2 regions of the Mycolicibacterium poriferae genome follow, and region 1 is predicted to be linked to the other one. Evidence: riboswitches for the same ligand, from Rfam matches in the RefSeq annotation. Region 1 holds a riboswitch; the other holds the start of a gene.

What was found. A riboswitch is a leader RNA that binds a small molecule or an ion and turns the genes downstream of it on or off. The one in region 1 is predicted to bind thiamine pyrophosphate.
Region 2: another riboswitch for thiamine pyrophosphate. It lies ahead of thiC (phosphomethylpyrimidine synthase ThiC); the one in region 1 lies ahead of G6N39_RS12310 (ECF transporter S component).

The regions. Positions count from the first base shown of each region.
Region 1 covers NZ_AP022570.1:2,596,338-2,604,070, forward strand. The annotation lists gene fakA (fatty acid kinase ATP-binding subunit FakA) at 1-336, shown strand, start outside; gene recG (ATP-dependent DNA helicase RecG) at 336-2,624, shown strand; gene G6N39_RS12295 (HNH endonuclease family protein) at 2,621-3,328, shown strand; gene G6N39_RS12300 (energy-coupling factor transporter transmembrane component T family protein) at 3,394-4,167, opposite strand; gene G6N39_RS12305 (ABC transporter ATP-binding protein) at 4,164-5,621, opposite strand; gene G6N39_RS12310 (ECF transporter S component) at 5,621-6,322, opposite strand; TPP riboswitch at 6,312-6,422, opposite strand; gene G6N39_RS12315 (AAA family ATPase) at 6,468-7,025, opposite strand; gene G6N39_RS12320 (MBL fold metallo-hydrolase) at 7,037-7,733, opposite strand, start outside.
Region 2 covers NZ_AP022570.1:1,126,080-1,133,812, forward strand. The annotation lists gene G6N39_RS05295 (flavin-containing monooxygenase) at 1-593, opposite strand, end outside; gene G6N39_RS05300 (alpha/beta hydrolase family protein) at 624-1,253, opposite strand; gene thiD (bifunctional hydroxymethylpyrimidine kinase/phosphomethylpyrimidine kinase) at 1,253-2,080, opposite strand; gene thiC (phosphomethylpyrimidine synthase ThiC) at 2,077-3,669, opposite strand; TPP riboswitch at 3,658-3,767, opposite strand; gene G6N39_RS05315 (MFS transporter) at 3,881-5,605, shown strand; gene G6N39_RS05320 (DUF7715 family protein) at 5,602-5,982, opposite strand; gene G6N39_RS28330 (HNH endonuclease signature motif containing protein) at 5,990-6,676, opposite strand; partial or broken gene G6N39_RS29035 (DUF222 domain-containing protein) at 7,017-7,733, opposite strand, start outside.

The DNA of each region.
Region 1 (7,733 bases):
GCCCGCGCCGCTGGCGGCGCGCGGCACGGATCGGTGCGGCTGGCCGCCGAGGAGGCGTTGACGTGGGCGGGCACGTGTCGGCCCGGCGATGGGCTGGGGATCGCCGGTGACGAGGTGGTCATCGTCGGCGACGGCCTCGTCGCTGCCGGGGCGGGTCTGATCGACGTGCTGCTGGCCGCCGGCGGTGAGTTGGTGACCGTGCTCACCGGTCACGAGGTCGACGAGGACGTCGCCGCGGCGCTGACCGCGCATGTCCGTGAACACCATCCGGGCACCGAGATGGTCACGTTCCACACCGGTCACTTCGGGGACGCACTGCTGATCGGGGTGGAGTGATGGCCACACTGGACGACCGCCTCGATTTCGTGCTCGGCAAGAAGGCCGCCGACCAACTCGACGAGTACTTCGGGATCCGGACGGTCGGCGAGCTGATCCGGTACTTCCCACGCAAGTACAGCGACGCGATGACGACCCGCGGTGAGGGGGAGGCCCTCGACCTCGCCGAGGGCGAGCACGTCACGTTCGTCGACACCATCACCAACGCCGAAACCAAATGGACCAATCGGACTCCCAAGCGGGATTTCCTCGTCGTCACGCTGGGGCAGCGGCGCCCGAAGGTCACCGCCACGTTCTTCAACCCGCGGTATCTGAAGAAGACGCTCGTCGCCGGCGCCCGCGTCATGCTTTCGGGTGAGGTCGGCTACTACCGCGGCACGATGCAACTGACACACCCCGCGTTCATGGTGCTCTCAACCGCAGGCCGAAGGAACATCGGTACGAAGGCGTTGACGTCCGTGGCCACGGCGACGGGGGCTTCCGGAGACGACCTACTCGCCGAATTCGAGAAGGAGTTCTTCCCGATCTACCCGGCGAGCGCCAAGATGCAGACCTGGGAGATCTACGCCTGCGTGCGTCAAGCGCTCGACGTGTTGGACCCCATCCCGGAGTCATTGCCGAAAACCTATGTGCGCGAGCACGGTTTGATGTCCGAGGACGAGGCGCTGCGAGCGATCCATGTCGCCGAGACCGAGGTTTCGCGTGACCGCGCCATCGAGCGGCTCACCCACGATGAAGCGGTCGGGCTGCAGTGGGGTCTGGTGGTTCGGCGCAACAGTGAGCTCGGTGCGTCCGCGCCGCAGGCGCCTGTGCGGATGGACGGATTGGTGGCGGCCATGACGGGCCAGCTGCCGTTCGAGTTGACCGCGGGCCAGCACGAGGTTCTCGAGGTGATCTCCACCGAGCTCGCCGCGGCACGCCCGATGAACCGGATGCTCCAAGGTGAGGTGGGTTCGGGAAAGACGATCGTGTCGGTGCTGGCGATGCTGCAGCTCGTCGACGCGGGTTACCAGTGTGCGCTGCTGGCGCCGACGGAAGTCCTTGCCGCCCAGCATGCCCTGTCGATCCGTACCATGCTCGGTGCGCTGGGGATGGCCGGTCAGCTCGGGGGAGCCGAGTGCGCGACCCGGGTGGCGTTGTTGACGGGATCGGTGACGGCGCAGCAGAAGCGTGAGGTGCGCGACGAGGTGGCCTCCGGGCAGGCGGGGATCGTGATCGGTACGCACGCGCTGCTGCAGGACACCGTCGAATTCCACCGCCTCGGCATGGTGGTGGTCGACGAGCAGCACCGTTTCGGTGTCGAGCAGCGGGATCGATTGCGCGCCAAGGCCCCCGAGGGCATCACCCCGCATCTGTTGGTGATGACCGCGACACCGATTCCCCGCACCGTGGCGCTCACCGTCTACGGCGACCTGGAGACCTCCACGCTGCGGGAGCTGCCGCGAGGCCGGCAACCGATCACCACCAACACGATCTTCGCCCAGCAGAAACCCGCCTGGCTGAGCCGGGCGTGGGAGCGGATCGCCGAGGAAGTCCGCGCCGGACGGCAGGCATACGTGGTTGCCTCCCGCATCGACGAGAACGACACTGCTGCCGACGACAAGCCCGCCAATGCGGACAAGGGCACGAAGAGCACCAAGAAAGCCAAGAAAGACAAGAAAGACGACGATAAGGAACCGGGGCCACCACCGATCACCGTGGTCGACCTCTTCGCCGTGCTGCATCAGGGTCCGCTGGCCGGTCTCCGGTTGGGCCTGATGCACGGGCGACTGCCCAGCGACGAGAAGGACGCCGTGATGGCCGCGTTCCGGTCCGGCGAGATCGACGTGCTGGTGTGCACCACGGTCATCGAGGTCGGCGTCGACGTGCCGAACGCCACCGTCATGGTCGTGATGGACGCCGACCGGTTCGGGATCAGCCAGCTGCATCAGTTGCGGGGCCGGATCGGGCGCGGCGAGCACCCCAGCTTGTGCCTGCTGGTAAGCAATTTGCCGGAGGGTTCGAAGGCGGGCAGGCGTCTGACGGCCGTGGCCGGAACCCAGGACGGATTCAAGCTCGCCGAACTCGACCTGCGGGAGCGCAGTGAGGGTGACGTGCTGGGCCTGAGTCAACACGGCCGTCCGATCACGCTGCGATTCCTGTCGCTGTCCGAGCACCGCGACGTCATCGAGGATGCCCGGGACCTGTGTGAAGCGGTCTACGACTTCAACCCCGGTGACGCCGGGATGGCGTTCCTGTCGGCGCCGTTCACCGATACCGACCGACTCGATTACCTGGACAAGTCTTGAGCCGTAAGCAGATCCTGTGGCTGGCGGTTGCGGTGGCGCTGGCCGTGTTCGTCGCCGTCCAGGTCGTCGACGATTCCCGGCAGCCCTCGGAGTTGATCGCCCAAGCCGACGTCCCCACCGTCGCCCCCGGCGTCGACGTCCTCGCCGGTGTTGCCGAGATCCCCGAGCGGGTACGGGGATACGACTACCGGCGTGACGCGTTCGGAGAGGCGTGGACCGATGACACCACCGCCCCCGGGGGCTACAACGGGTGCGACACCCGCAACGACATCCTCGACCGTGACCTGATCGACAAGACGTACGTGGCGATTTCGCGCTGCCCGACGGCGGTGGCCACCGGGGTGCTGCGCGATCCCTACACCAACGCCACAGTCGCCTTCACCCGTGGCGAGCAGACCGGGGCCGAGGTACAGATCGATCATCTGGTGCCGCTGGCGCTGGCGTGGGACCTCGGGGCGCGCAACTGGACGGACGTGATGCGCGTGCGCTTCGCCAACGATCCGGCCAATTTGATCGCTGTCGCCGGTGATGCCAACCAGGACAAGGGCGACAAGCAGCCCGCGCTGTGGATGCCGCCCAACGAGGCATTCCACTGCCAGTACGCGATGCAGTTCATCGCGGTGTTGCGGGGCTACGACCTACCGGTGGACGCCGCGTCGGCGCCGGTTCTGCAGGAGGCTGCGCAGACCTGCCCGGCAGCCTGAGGCCGTGAATACCGCCGGCATCTCAGCGATCCGGCACCGCCGCGACAACGCGGGCGACCCATCCGTCATCGGCCCCCGATGAACTGCCAGGTGCCCGCGGCCACCGCGACCGCGATGGCCGCGGCCGCAATGACTGTGCCGTAGGCGATCAGGGCCGCTTCGCGCCAGCCGAATGACGACGGCCGCGCCCAGGTTCTGGTCGGGTGGGCGCCGAATCCGCGGGCCTCCATGGCGGTGGCCAGCTTGGAACCGCGGCGCAGCGCGAACACCAGCAGGGCGAACGCCTGACCGAACACGCGCCGAATGCGGTTGGTGTCGGCCACCCCGCGAGCCCGGCGGGCGTAGCCGAGATACTGCCAGTCCTGGCGCAGCAGGCCGACCATGCGCAGTCCGGCCAGCGCCCCGATCACGAAGCGGGCGGGTAGCTTCAGCACCTGCCCCAACCCGTCGGCGAGTTCGGTCGGCGTGACATCGACGAACAACAACACCGACGGCAGGGCGATGGCCAGCACCCGCAGGAACATCGCGCCCGCAAGCTCGATGGAGCCGTCGCTGACGTTGATCAACAGGAAGTGCCAGTGCACGGTGCCGCTCGGTTCCCCGTAGAGCAGGTTCGTCAGCGCGGTCAACGCGGCCGCGACGGTGACCACCGCGCCGCGGAACGCGACGGTGCGCAGGCGAATTCTGAGCGCGAGGAAAAGCGGAATCTCCAGTGCCAGCGCGGTAAGCGCCGACACCCAGTCGACGCTGAGCACCAGCGCCACGGCGATCACAGCTGCGGTCAGCAACGTGGCAACAGGGTTGAGGCCAGGGCGGGTCCGGGCATCCAGCGATGTCACTGCAGCTCGATCCGGTCGTCGGCAAGCAGGTCGACGAACTCGTCATCGTGGGTGGCGGCGACGACCGCGGTTCCACTGTCGGCGATCTCGGAGAGCAGCGCCACGAGTTCGACCCAGGTGCGTCGATCCTGGCCGAAGGTGGGCTCGTCGAGGACGATCAGCCCGGGCCGGGTGATCAGGACGGTGGCCACGGACAGGCGGCGTTTCTCGCCGCCTGAGAGGGTGTAGGGATTGCGATGCGCGAGGTGGCTCAGACGCAGCCGGTCGAGCAGCTCGTCGGCCCGTGCGGCGGTCTCGGTGCTGTTGTGGCGCAGAGCTTTTGGTCCGAGCAGGATCTCGTCGCGCACGCTGCCGGTGAGGAACTGGTGTTCGGGGTCCTGGAAGACGGTGGCGATTCGGGTGAGCAACTCCTTGGAGCGCCAGCCGATGGGTTCCACACGTCTGGGTGAGGGGGCGAACTGCGCCTGCGCGCAGAGCCGGCCGCCCTGGGGCGGTAACAAGCCGCCCAGGGTCAGCGCCAGCGTCGATTTCCCGGTGCCGTTGCGCCCGGTCACGGCCGTCACCCGGCCCCGGCGGATCTGGAAGTCCAGACCCGCGCGAACCGGGGCGGTGGGGTAGCCGACGGAGAGGTCGGTGGCGCTCAGCAGCGGTTCGTCGGCCGCCGGACGGCGCCGGGAGATCCGCGGCGGGGGAGCTCCGGGCACCCAGATCCCGGACTGCAGCAGGTGTTCGCGCTGGCGGGCGATGGTCGGCTCCGGCGCGCCGTCGGCCACCACCTGACCGTTCGGGCCCAGGACGACGACGCGGTCGACGACGGGCAGCCAGGTCTGGGTGCGGTGCTCCACCACGACCACGGTGGCGCCGCCGGCGTCGGCGGCCGCGGTCACCGCATCACGGACCTCGAGGACTCCTTCGGAGTCCAGATTCGCGGTGGGCTCGTCGAGCAGGATCAGGCCCGGATTCATCGCCAGCACCCCGGCGAGTGCCAGGCGCTGCTTCTGGCCACCCGACAGAGTGGAGGTGTCTTGCGATGCAGGAAGATTCAGACCGACGGAGCGAAGGGCGGTGTCGACGCGCGGCCAGATCGCTGCGCGTGGCACTCCGAAGTTCTCCATGCCGAAGGCCACGTCGTCGCCCACCCGCGACAGGATCACCTGCGAATCCGGGTCCTGCAGCACCATTCCGATGCGCCCGCGTCGATCGGCGGGACGAGATCCGTCGACGAGGAGGCGACCTGTCTCGTGTCCTTCGTCGGCGCCACCCAGCAGCCCGGCGAGGCCCAGCAGCAGGGTGGACTTTCCCGAGCCGGACGGCCCCAAGACCTGTACGCGCTGGCCGGCCTCGATGTCGAGGTCGAGTTCGCTGACCGCCCAGCTGTTCTGCCCGGCGTGCTGCCAACCCCACTGCTGCGCCGTTACGCGGGCGCCGACGTGGGTGGACGCCGCGGAGGGCATCAGGTGGCGGAACGCGCGAACGCCCGCCCGGACTCGAAGCGGCTCAGGGCGCCGGTCCGGGCCAGGCCTCTGACGACGAACCAGGACAGGAGTCCGGCGATGACGGCGCCGGAGATCACCGCTGATGCCGTGTAGATGACCGCGAACGCGGTGGCGGCCCCCGGGTACCAGAGGATCAGGTCGTTGACGGCCAACGCGACCCCGGCCAGCGCGCCGGCGAGGATCGCGACGGGCAGGTTCCACCGCCGGTACAGGAACACGGCGAACACGAGCTCGGCGCCCAGACCCTGCACCAGCCCCGATTCGATGGTCAGCACGCCCCATTGGTTACCGACCAGCGCCGACACGGTGGCCGCGACGACTTCGCCGTACAGTGCCGCGCCGGGCTTGCGGATGACCAGTGCCGTGAGCACACCGGCGAACAGCCACCCGCCACCGGCGAGCGCCTGCAGGCCGGGCAGCAGTGCGTTCAGCGGCGCGGTGATCGGGCTGTGCGCGACGTTCCAGATGACGAACACCAGTCCCGCCGCGACGGCGAGCACGCTGGCGACCACGATGTCGACCACCCGCCAGCGCAACGACCCGGTCCGGAAGGACGACCCGGCGCCGTGAAACGACTCGGTGCCCTGGAACGACTCTGTGCCATGAAACGACTCTGTGCCATGAAACGATCCGGTGCCATCAGGGTGGGGCTGACCCATCACATCTCCCTACGCCGGCATTACCCGGTCAGGTTCGTACGGTCGACGGCCGTCAGCCGTCCTCTCAGCGCACTCGGTGTGCACTCCCGTGTGGAACCTCCCAAGCTACTGCAGAGCGCGAAGATGGCGCCACGCCGGGCATCGGTCACCGCCGGTGAAAGCTCCAGGACCACCCGGCGCCGGTCTCGACCGCGGTGACGTCGGCGGCCGCCTGGGGCGCGAACTCGCTGATGAACTGCTCCTCCTGAGCTGCCCAGCGGTCCCAGTGCGGGCGATAGGTGTCGCCGTCGCGGTGCAGGGCGCGACGGCGGCGCACCTCGTCGGCGGCGGTCACCCAGATGCCGAGATCGGCCAGCGCGCGATGCGCGGCGGACAGCGCGCCGACCCCCTCCACGATGAGCCGGGTGCCGGGCTGGACCGTGTGCCACGGCCCGGGGGCGTCGGTGCCCCAGTCCCACTGGCGCCATCGTCCCGGGTGACCTTTTGCGCGGGGTGCGAGCAGCTGGGTGCCGACGTGCTCGACCGCCCACGCCAGCCCGTCCCAGCCCGGGTAGATGTCGTCGAGACGGACCACCGAACTGGCCGACCACCGCCGCTGCAGGTGGTCGGCCAGCGTGGACTTGCCCGCCCCCGACCGCCCGTCGATCAGCACGGTCGTCGCGTCGGCGGCGACGAGGCTGACGACCAGATCGTCCGGGGTCACGTCTGCGAACCCTAGGACACCAGGGCGGACTCGGGAGCTTTGTCGAAGGCGTCGTCGATGAGCACCACGGAGCGATCCGCGCGTTCGATGAGCGAGCAGGCGATGGAGGCCCGGTAGCCGGAACCGCAATGCACCCAGACTTCACCGGCCGGCACCTCGTCGCGCCGGGCGAGCAGCTCGTGCAGCGGAATGTTGAGCGCGCCGCGGATGTGGCCGCCGTCGAATTCGGTCGTCTGGCGGACGTCGAGAACGGTCACCTCGTCGCGGTCCAGGGCGCCCGCGAGGTCGTCGAACGCGGCCACCCGATAGCTCTGCAGAGCGTCACCGCCGGCCAGGGATGAGATGTCGCCGGCAGCGGAACCTGTGACTTTGTCGACCCCGATTCGGGCCAACTCCCTTCTCGCCGAGAGAATCTGGTCGCGATCCTCACCGACCAGGGTCATCGGGGCACCCCAGCGGTAGAGCCAGCCGAGATACGTCGCGAACTGTGTGGACAACTCGAAGCCGAAGGTTCCGGCGAGATGGCCGGCCGCGAAGGCGGTGCGGCTGCGCAGGTCGACCACCCATTCGCCGGAATCGATGCGGCGGCGCAGCTCTGCCGGGTCCACCGGTTCGGGCAGGGACAGGTCGACGGGAGCAGGACCTTCGGTGTTGATGACGCCCATGTGCGCGTAGTAGGCCGGATACGCGCCCAGGCCGGCCAGCAGC
Region 2 (7,733 bases), 1.5 Mb from region 1:
GTCAGATCGGCCGCCTTCTTGGCCAGCTCGGGGATCAGCTGAACCGCGGTGGCGCCGGTCCCGATGATGCCGACCCGCTGTCCGGTGGGGTCGTAGCCGTCGTCCCAGGCCGTGGTGTGGATCACCCGTCCGTCGAAGCTCGTGATGCCGGGGATGTCGGGCATGTGCGGCTGGGACAGGAAGCCCGTCGCGGTGAACAGGAACCGGGCCGACACCGTCTCTCCGCCGGCCAGCGCCACCCGCCACAGGGCAGCCTCCTCGTCCCAGCGGGCGCTCTCGACGACAGTGCCGAACCGCATGTGGCGGCGCACGTCGTACTTGTCGGCCACGTCACCGGCGTACTGCTTGATCTCCGCCCCGGTGGAGAACAGCCGGGACCAGTTCGGGTTCGGCTCGAAGAAATAGGAGTACGTGGTGGTGGGAACGTCCACCGCCAGGCCCGGGTAGTGGTTGACGTGCCAGGTGCCGCCCAGATCGTCCTCGCGGTCGAGGATGACGAAGTTCTCGTAGCCCATCCGTTTGAGCTGGATGGCGGCGCCGATTCCGGCGAAGCCGGCGCCCACGATGACCGCGTCGAAGTGCTCCGAAGTCATGCGTAGACGGTACCGCAGGTACCAGCGAGGTCAGCCGAGCAGATGGAGCGCCGCGTCAACCGCGGTCTTCGGCACGTCGATCTTCTTGGAGGCCAGGTCGTGGCGGGCACCGGTCACCTCGACGATCGTGGTGGGCGCCGGGATCAGCGCGGCGGCCGGCCGGAGTTCGTCGATGCTGCCGAACGGGTCGGCGGTGCCATGGGTGAACACCGTCGGCACGGTGATGTTCGGAAGATGCTCGGTGCGGGCCCGCTCGGGCTTGCCCGGCGGATGCAGCGGATAGGAGAACAGCGTCAGCACGTCGAGGGACAGGCCCCCGCCTTCTACCCCGTGGCCGGCGGCCGCCATCGAGGTGAGCCGCCCACCGTAGGAGTGTCCGCCGGCGATGATCGGGCCGTCGGCCAGTGTGCGGACCGCGGCGACCGCCTCGACGATGCCGGCCAGATCGGCGGCGGACGCTGAGCGCGGCGGCGGGCCCTTGGGCCGGCGGCGCCGGTATGGCAGGTTGTAGCGCACCGCGACCCAACCGCGTCGGGCCCATTCTTCGCAGATCGCCTGCAGCAGAGGCGCTTCCCGGCTGCCGCCGGCGCCGTGGGTCAACGCGACCACGCCTTCCGGTTTCCCGTCGGGCCGGTGCACCACCCCGGCGATGTCGTCCATCAGCCGAGCCGGAACAACGCCGACACGGGACCGTGACCCTGCCCCAACGGATATGCCGCCCTGAGACATTCGGTGACCCAGCGCTTGCCGAAGCCGACCGCCTCGGGCACCTCGTAGCCGTGGGCCAGGGCGCTGGCGATCGCGGCCGCCAGGGTGTCCCCGGCGCCGTGGTCATCACCGGTGTCGATGCGTTCGGCCTCGTACTCGACGAAGTCGGTACCGTCGAACAGCATGTCTGGGCTGTGCGCCGACGACCGCAGGTGTCCGCCCTTGACCAGCGCCCACCGCGGGCCCAGCGCATGCAGCGCACGAGCCGCCTCGCGCTGGGTCGCGGCGTCGACGACGTCGATGCCGGTGAGCAGCCGGACTTCGTCGAGGTTGGGGGTGACCACTGTCGCGAGCGGGAACAGCTTGTCCTTGAGCGCCTCGAGGGCGCTGGGATGCAGCAGCGGATCGCCGTGCATCGACGCGCACACCGGGTCGACGACCAGCGGGACATCCGGTGCGGCGCGGCGCCAGGTGGTGGCGACGGTGTCGATGATCTCCGAGGATGCGAGCATGCCGGTCTTCGCGGCCTGCACGCCGATATCGCCGGCCACGACCTCGATCTGGCCGGCAATCACATCGAGTGGTACCTCGTGAAAGCCTTTGACGCCCAATGAGTTCTGAACTGTCACCGCGGTGACCGCGACGAGGCCGTGCATGCCGAGCATCGCGAAGGTGCGCATGTCGGCCTGGATGCCGGCGCCGCCACCGGAGTCCGACCCCGCGATCGTCATGACCCGCCGCGGGGTCTGTCCCGGCGGGGTCAGCGGCAGGTACGTCATGCCGGCGTCACCGGTAGATACACCCGGTTGCCGTGCTCGGCGAACTCGCGGGACTTCTCGGCCATCCCCTTCTCGTAGGCCTCGCGCACATCGTGGCTGATCCGCATCGAACAGAACTTCGGTCCGCACATCGAGCAGAAGTGCGCGGTCTTCGCCGGTGTCGCCGGCAGGGTCTCGTCGTGGAACTCGCGTGCCGTGTCGGGGTCCAGCGAGAGGTTGAACTGATCCTCCCAGCGGAACTCGAACCGTGCCGTGGACAGGGCGTCGTCCCGTTCCTGCGCCCGAGGGTGCCCCTTCGCGAGATCGGCTGCATGGGCGGCGATCTTGTAGGCGATCACCCCGTCCTTGACGTCCTTGCGGTTGGGCAGGCCGAGGTGTTCCTTGGGTGTGACGTAGCACAGCATCGCGGTGCCGGCCTGGGCGATCATCGCAGCGCCGATGGCCGAGGTGATGTGATCGTAGGCCGGCGCGATGTCGGTGGTCAGCGGCCCGAGGGTGTAGAACGGCGCCTCCTCGCACAGCTCCTCCTCGAGCCGGACGTTCTCGGCGATCTTGTGCATCGGGACGTGGCCGGGTCCCTCGATCATCACCTGCACGCCATGGGATTTGGCGATCTTGGTCAACTCGCCCAGGGTTTCCAGCTCGGCGAACTGCGCGGCATCGTTGGCGTCGGCGATCGAGCCGGGACGCAGCCCGTCGCCGAGGGAGAAGGTCACGTCGTAGCGGGCCAGGATCTCGCAGAGTTCCTCGAAATGGGTGTAGAGGAACGACTCCTGGTGATGTGCCAAGCACCAGGCGGCCATGATCGACCCGCCGCGGGAGACGATGCCGGTGACGCGGTCCACGGTCAGCGGGATGTGGCGCAGCAGCACCCCGGCGTGCACCGTCATGTAGTCCACGCCCTGCTCGCACTGTTCGATCACGGTGTCGCGGTAGAGTTCCCAGGTCATCTCGACCGGATCGCCGTTGGTCTTCTCCAGCGCCTGGTAGATCGGCACCGTGCCGACCGGAACCGGCGAGTTACGCAGAATCCACTCCCGGGTCAGGTGGATGTCGCGGCCGGTGGACAGGTCCATGATCGTGTCGGCGCCCCAGCGGGTGGCCCACACCATCTTCTCGACTTCTTCGGCGATCGACGACGTCACAGCCGAATTACCGATATTGGCATTGACTTTCACCGAGAAAGCCTTGCCGATGATCATCGGCTCCGCCTCCGGGTGGTTGTGGTTGGCCGGGATCACCGCGCGCCCGCGGGCCACCTCGTCGCGAACAAGTTCGGCGGGCACACCTTCGCGCTCGGCGATGAACGCCATCTCGGCGGTGATCTCGCCGGCCCGGGCACGCTGCAGCTGGGTGCCGCGGTCGCGGGTCACCGGCCGGCGGGTCAGACCGGCGTCCAGATCGATGACGGCGTCGGCGTCGGTGTAGGGCCCGGAGGTGTCGTAGAGGTCGAGATGCTCGGAGTTGGTCAGGTGGACCCGGCGAAACGGGACGCGGGCGCCGGCGACGTCCCGGTAGACCTTGGAGCTGCCCTGAATCGGGCCGGTGGTGACGGTCGGACGGACTGCGGAGTCGACAAAGTCGGTCATGATTCTCCCTACGCCGGCATTACCCGGTCAGGTTCGTACGGTCGACGGGCCCACCCGTCCTCTCAGCGCACTCGGTGCACGCTCCCGCGTTTGCGATTGGCGAGTCCCACGCTAGCGCACGACCGCACGGCGGGGGAACCGGGCAGCGGGCACGAATTGCGCCCAGATGATTTGCATAGCTAATATATGTTTTCTATGGGCGAGGTGACTGATGTCTACTGAGATCGAACCGGCGGACAAGACGACACGGGCGGGTAGCCGCTTCGATCTGGACCACCCCCGCTACAAGTGGGTGGCCCTGTCCAACACCACGCTCGGCACGCTGTTGGCGGCGGTGAACGCGTCCATCGTGTTGATCTCACTTCCGGCGATCTTCCGCGGTATCGACCTCAATCCGTTGTCCCCGGGCAACATCAGCTATCTGCTGTGGATGCTGATGGGCTACCTGGTCGCCACCGCCGTCTTGGTGGTGCCGTTCGGCCGGCTCGGCGACATGTTCGGGCGGGTGCGCATCTACAACATCGGTTTCGCCGTGTTCACGGTTGCGGCGATCGCGCTGTCGTTCGACCCCTTCCATCTGGGCGCCGGTGCGGTGTGGCTGATCGTCTGGCGCGTCGTCCAGGGCGTCGGGGGCGCCATGCTGATGGCCTCCTCGTCGGCGATCCTCACCGACGCGTTCCCTGCGAACCAGCGCGGGATGGCGCTCGGGGTCAACATGGTGACCGCCGTCGCCGGGTCGTTCCTCGGATTGCTGATCGGGGGCGCATTGGCTGAATGGCACTGGCAGGCGATCTTCTGGGTCGGCGTCCCGATCGGATTGGCAGGCACGATCTGGAGCATGCGATCGCTGCGCGAGATAGGGCAGCGGACGCCGGGACGGCTGGACTGGGCAGGCACGATCACGTTCGGCGTCGGGCTGACCGTGTTGTTGATCGGCATCACGTATGGCATCCAGCCCTACGGGCAGTCGACCACGGGCTGGACCAATCCGGCGGTGCTCGGATCGATCGTGGCCAGACTGGTCCTTCTCGTCGTGTTCTGCGTGGTGGAACTCAAGGTGGCGCAGCCGATGGTGAACATCCGGCTGTTCCGTTCGACCGCGTTCGGCATGGGGAATCTCGCCGGTCTGATGTCGTCGGTGGGCCGCGGTGGGCTGCAGTTCATGTTGATCATCTGGCTGCAGGGGATCTGGCTGCCGTTGCGCGGTTACGACTTCGAGTCCACACCGCTGTGGGCCGCGATCTACATGTTGCCGATCACGGTCGGTTTTCTGCTGGCGGGACCGGTCGCCGGGGCATTGTCGGACCGCTACGGCGCCCGACCGCTCACGGTGGGTGGCATGGCCTTGATGGCGGTGTCGTTCCTCGCGTTGGTGATGATCCCGGTCGATTTCGACTACCGGGTGTTCGCACTGCTGATCTTCCTCAACGGGGTGGGTGGTGGCATCTTCACTGCACCGAACACCGCGGCCATCATGTCCAGCGTGCCGGCCGCCGAGCGCGGAGCGGCCTCCGGGGTGCGCGCGACGTTCTTCAACGCGGGATCGTCCTTGTCGATCGGGATCTTCTTCTCGCTGATGATCGTCGGGCTGGCCAACACGCTGCCCGGGGCGCTCAGCAGTGGCCTGCAGGAGCCGGGGGTGTCGGCGTCGGTGGCGCAACAGGTCGCCGACCTGCCCCCGGTGGGCAGCCTGTTCGCGGCGTTCCTCGGTTACAACCCGATCGCCGAGCTGCTCGAGCCCTTCCACGCGTTGCAGCAACCCGGCGTCAACGCAGACGAACTGACCGGACAGACGTTCTTCCCCCACTTGATCATCGAACCTTTCCACGCTGGTTTGACGGTGGTGTTCATCGCCGCCGCGGTGATGATGGTGATCGGCATGGTCGCCTCGCTGTTCAACCCGGGCCGGTACGCCGAAGATGTCACGGCGGACTAGAACAACGCCCCGCGTAGGAAGAACTCGCCGAGTCGGCGGGTGATGATCGCCCCGACGGGTAGCTGGGCGGCGATCTCCAGGTTGTCGTCCGCGACGTCCTCAGCCCACGACCGCGGCCATCCGCCGTCGCCGAGGCTGGTGTCGAAGGCCAATACCACGTCGTCCCGGGTCATCTCGGTTTCCACAACCATCGCGGTGGTCGTCGCCCGATGGGACGCGGCACCGGCGAACCCGCGTCCGCACCCGCAGGGGCCACCGGGATCCAGTCGGTCCCGGTCGCAGGGCTCCTGGATCCACACCAACTCACGCTCGACGCAGTAGTGGTAGTCGCCGGGATTTGTGCCTTGCGTATGTCCAGTGGCTACAAGGATTTTCACGATTCTCCTAGAACGGTGGTGGGTCGTCGCCGTAGTCGGATGGCGGGTCAAGGGATTGCTTCATGGCGTCGATGGCGGCGGCGGTTTTGCGGCGGATGTTGCGGCGTTTGTCGGCGGCTGCTTGTTCGGCGGCGCGGTCGAGTTCGGCTTGGAGCGCGTTGTGTTGGCGGGCGGCGGTGATGTAGGCGGCGCGGTTTTGTGCGCGGGTGCGTTGGCGTCGGGGCATCTTCGATGCCCGTCCCGGGTGGTGGCGGGGCGGTGCGGGGCGGGTGGGTTGTCGTCCGGCCGGTGGGTCTGTGGTGGTGGTCCAGGTGGGGAACAGCAGCGCCGAGAGCGGTCGTGTGGTGTAGGTGTGTCCGGTGGGGGTGCTGAGGTGCAGGGTGCCGTCGGGTTGTTGCTGTTCGGTCCAGTTTTCCCAGAAGGTTTTGAGTAGGTGGTGTAGGCGGCATTTGTCGTTGAGGTTGCTCGGGTGGGTGGGTCCGGCGGGCCAGGGGTTGCTGTGGTCGAGGTCGGTGCCGATGGCGGGGCGGTCGCATCCGGGGACGCGGCAGGTCAGGTCGCGGCAGCGGACGAATTCGTCTTGGGCGGTGGTGGGCCGGTAGCCGGGGTTGAGCGGCAGCGCTCGGGGGTCGACGACTATGCGGGTGGTGGCGCCGCGGGTGAGGACCTCGGCCAGCAGTGCCGGGGGGAGCACTGCTCCGCGCAGCCCGAGGATCACCGCCGGACGGGGTGCGGGTGCGGCGGGGGGCGGGTTGAGGGGCCGCAGCGGGGGCGGGCGTCCTGCCCGGTGGCGGTGAAGGGTCGGGCGGCGACGGGGGCTCGGGTGCGGGGTCGGCCGGTGGGTGTGCGGGCCGTTCGGCACTGTGCGCGGGTCCCGGGGCGGGTTCGGATGCGGGGTCGGGATCGGAGTCGGCGGCAGCTTCGGGATCAGACTCGGGTTCGGTGTCGGTGTCGGTGTTGGTGTCGGTGGTGTCGCCGCGGCCGTGCAGGGTGGGGTCGGGGGTGGCGTCGAGGGAGCAGTGGTCGGCCACGACGTGGACGGTGACGCTGGTGGCGCGGGCGTCGGGGACCGTGGCGGCGGGGCAGTCGGGTTTTCCGCATAGGCAGTTCAGATGGAATGCTCCGGCGAACACGGCGCCGAAGGCGTCGGCGCGTTTTTGGGCGGTGGTGCGCGGGTCGTCGGGGCAGACACTGGTGACCATGGCTTTGAGCCGCGCGGCGGCGATGGCGGCGTCGATGGAGGTGATTCGTCCCCACACGGTGGTGGTGCCGGCGGTGTGATCGCGGCCGGTGATGCGGAAGTCGCGGCCGCGTTGGGCGCTGGCCGCGCGGCGCACGGCGTCGGGGTCGAGGGTGTGGATCCACACGGTGATCGCGGTGTCGAGTTTGTCGCCCGACAGCGTCCCCCAGGTGGTGGCCGCGGCGGCGAACTGGTCGTCGAGTTGGGTCCACACCGCATCGTCGACGACCAGGGCGCACAGCCACACGATGCGCGCGACCACCCGCTCGCAGACCTGCCCGGCCAGGAAGCGGGCGTTGAGGCGGGGCAGGTGGTCGCGCAGGATGACCGCGGTGTCCATCAGCGACAGGGCGCGGCCGTGGGAGACGGTCAACGCGCATCCGATCTGGGCGGCGGCCTCATCGACAGGGTCGCAGGCCCACCGCGCCCGCGCCGGATCAGCCTCAGCGGTGGCCTCGGCGCGGCGGCGTCGTTCGGCCAGCGCGGCCAACAGTCGGGCCTGGGCGGCGGC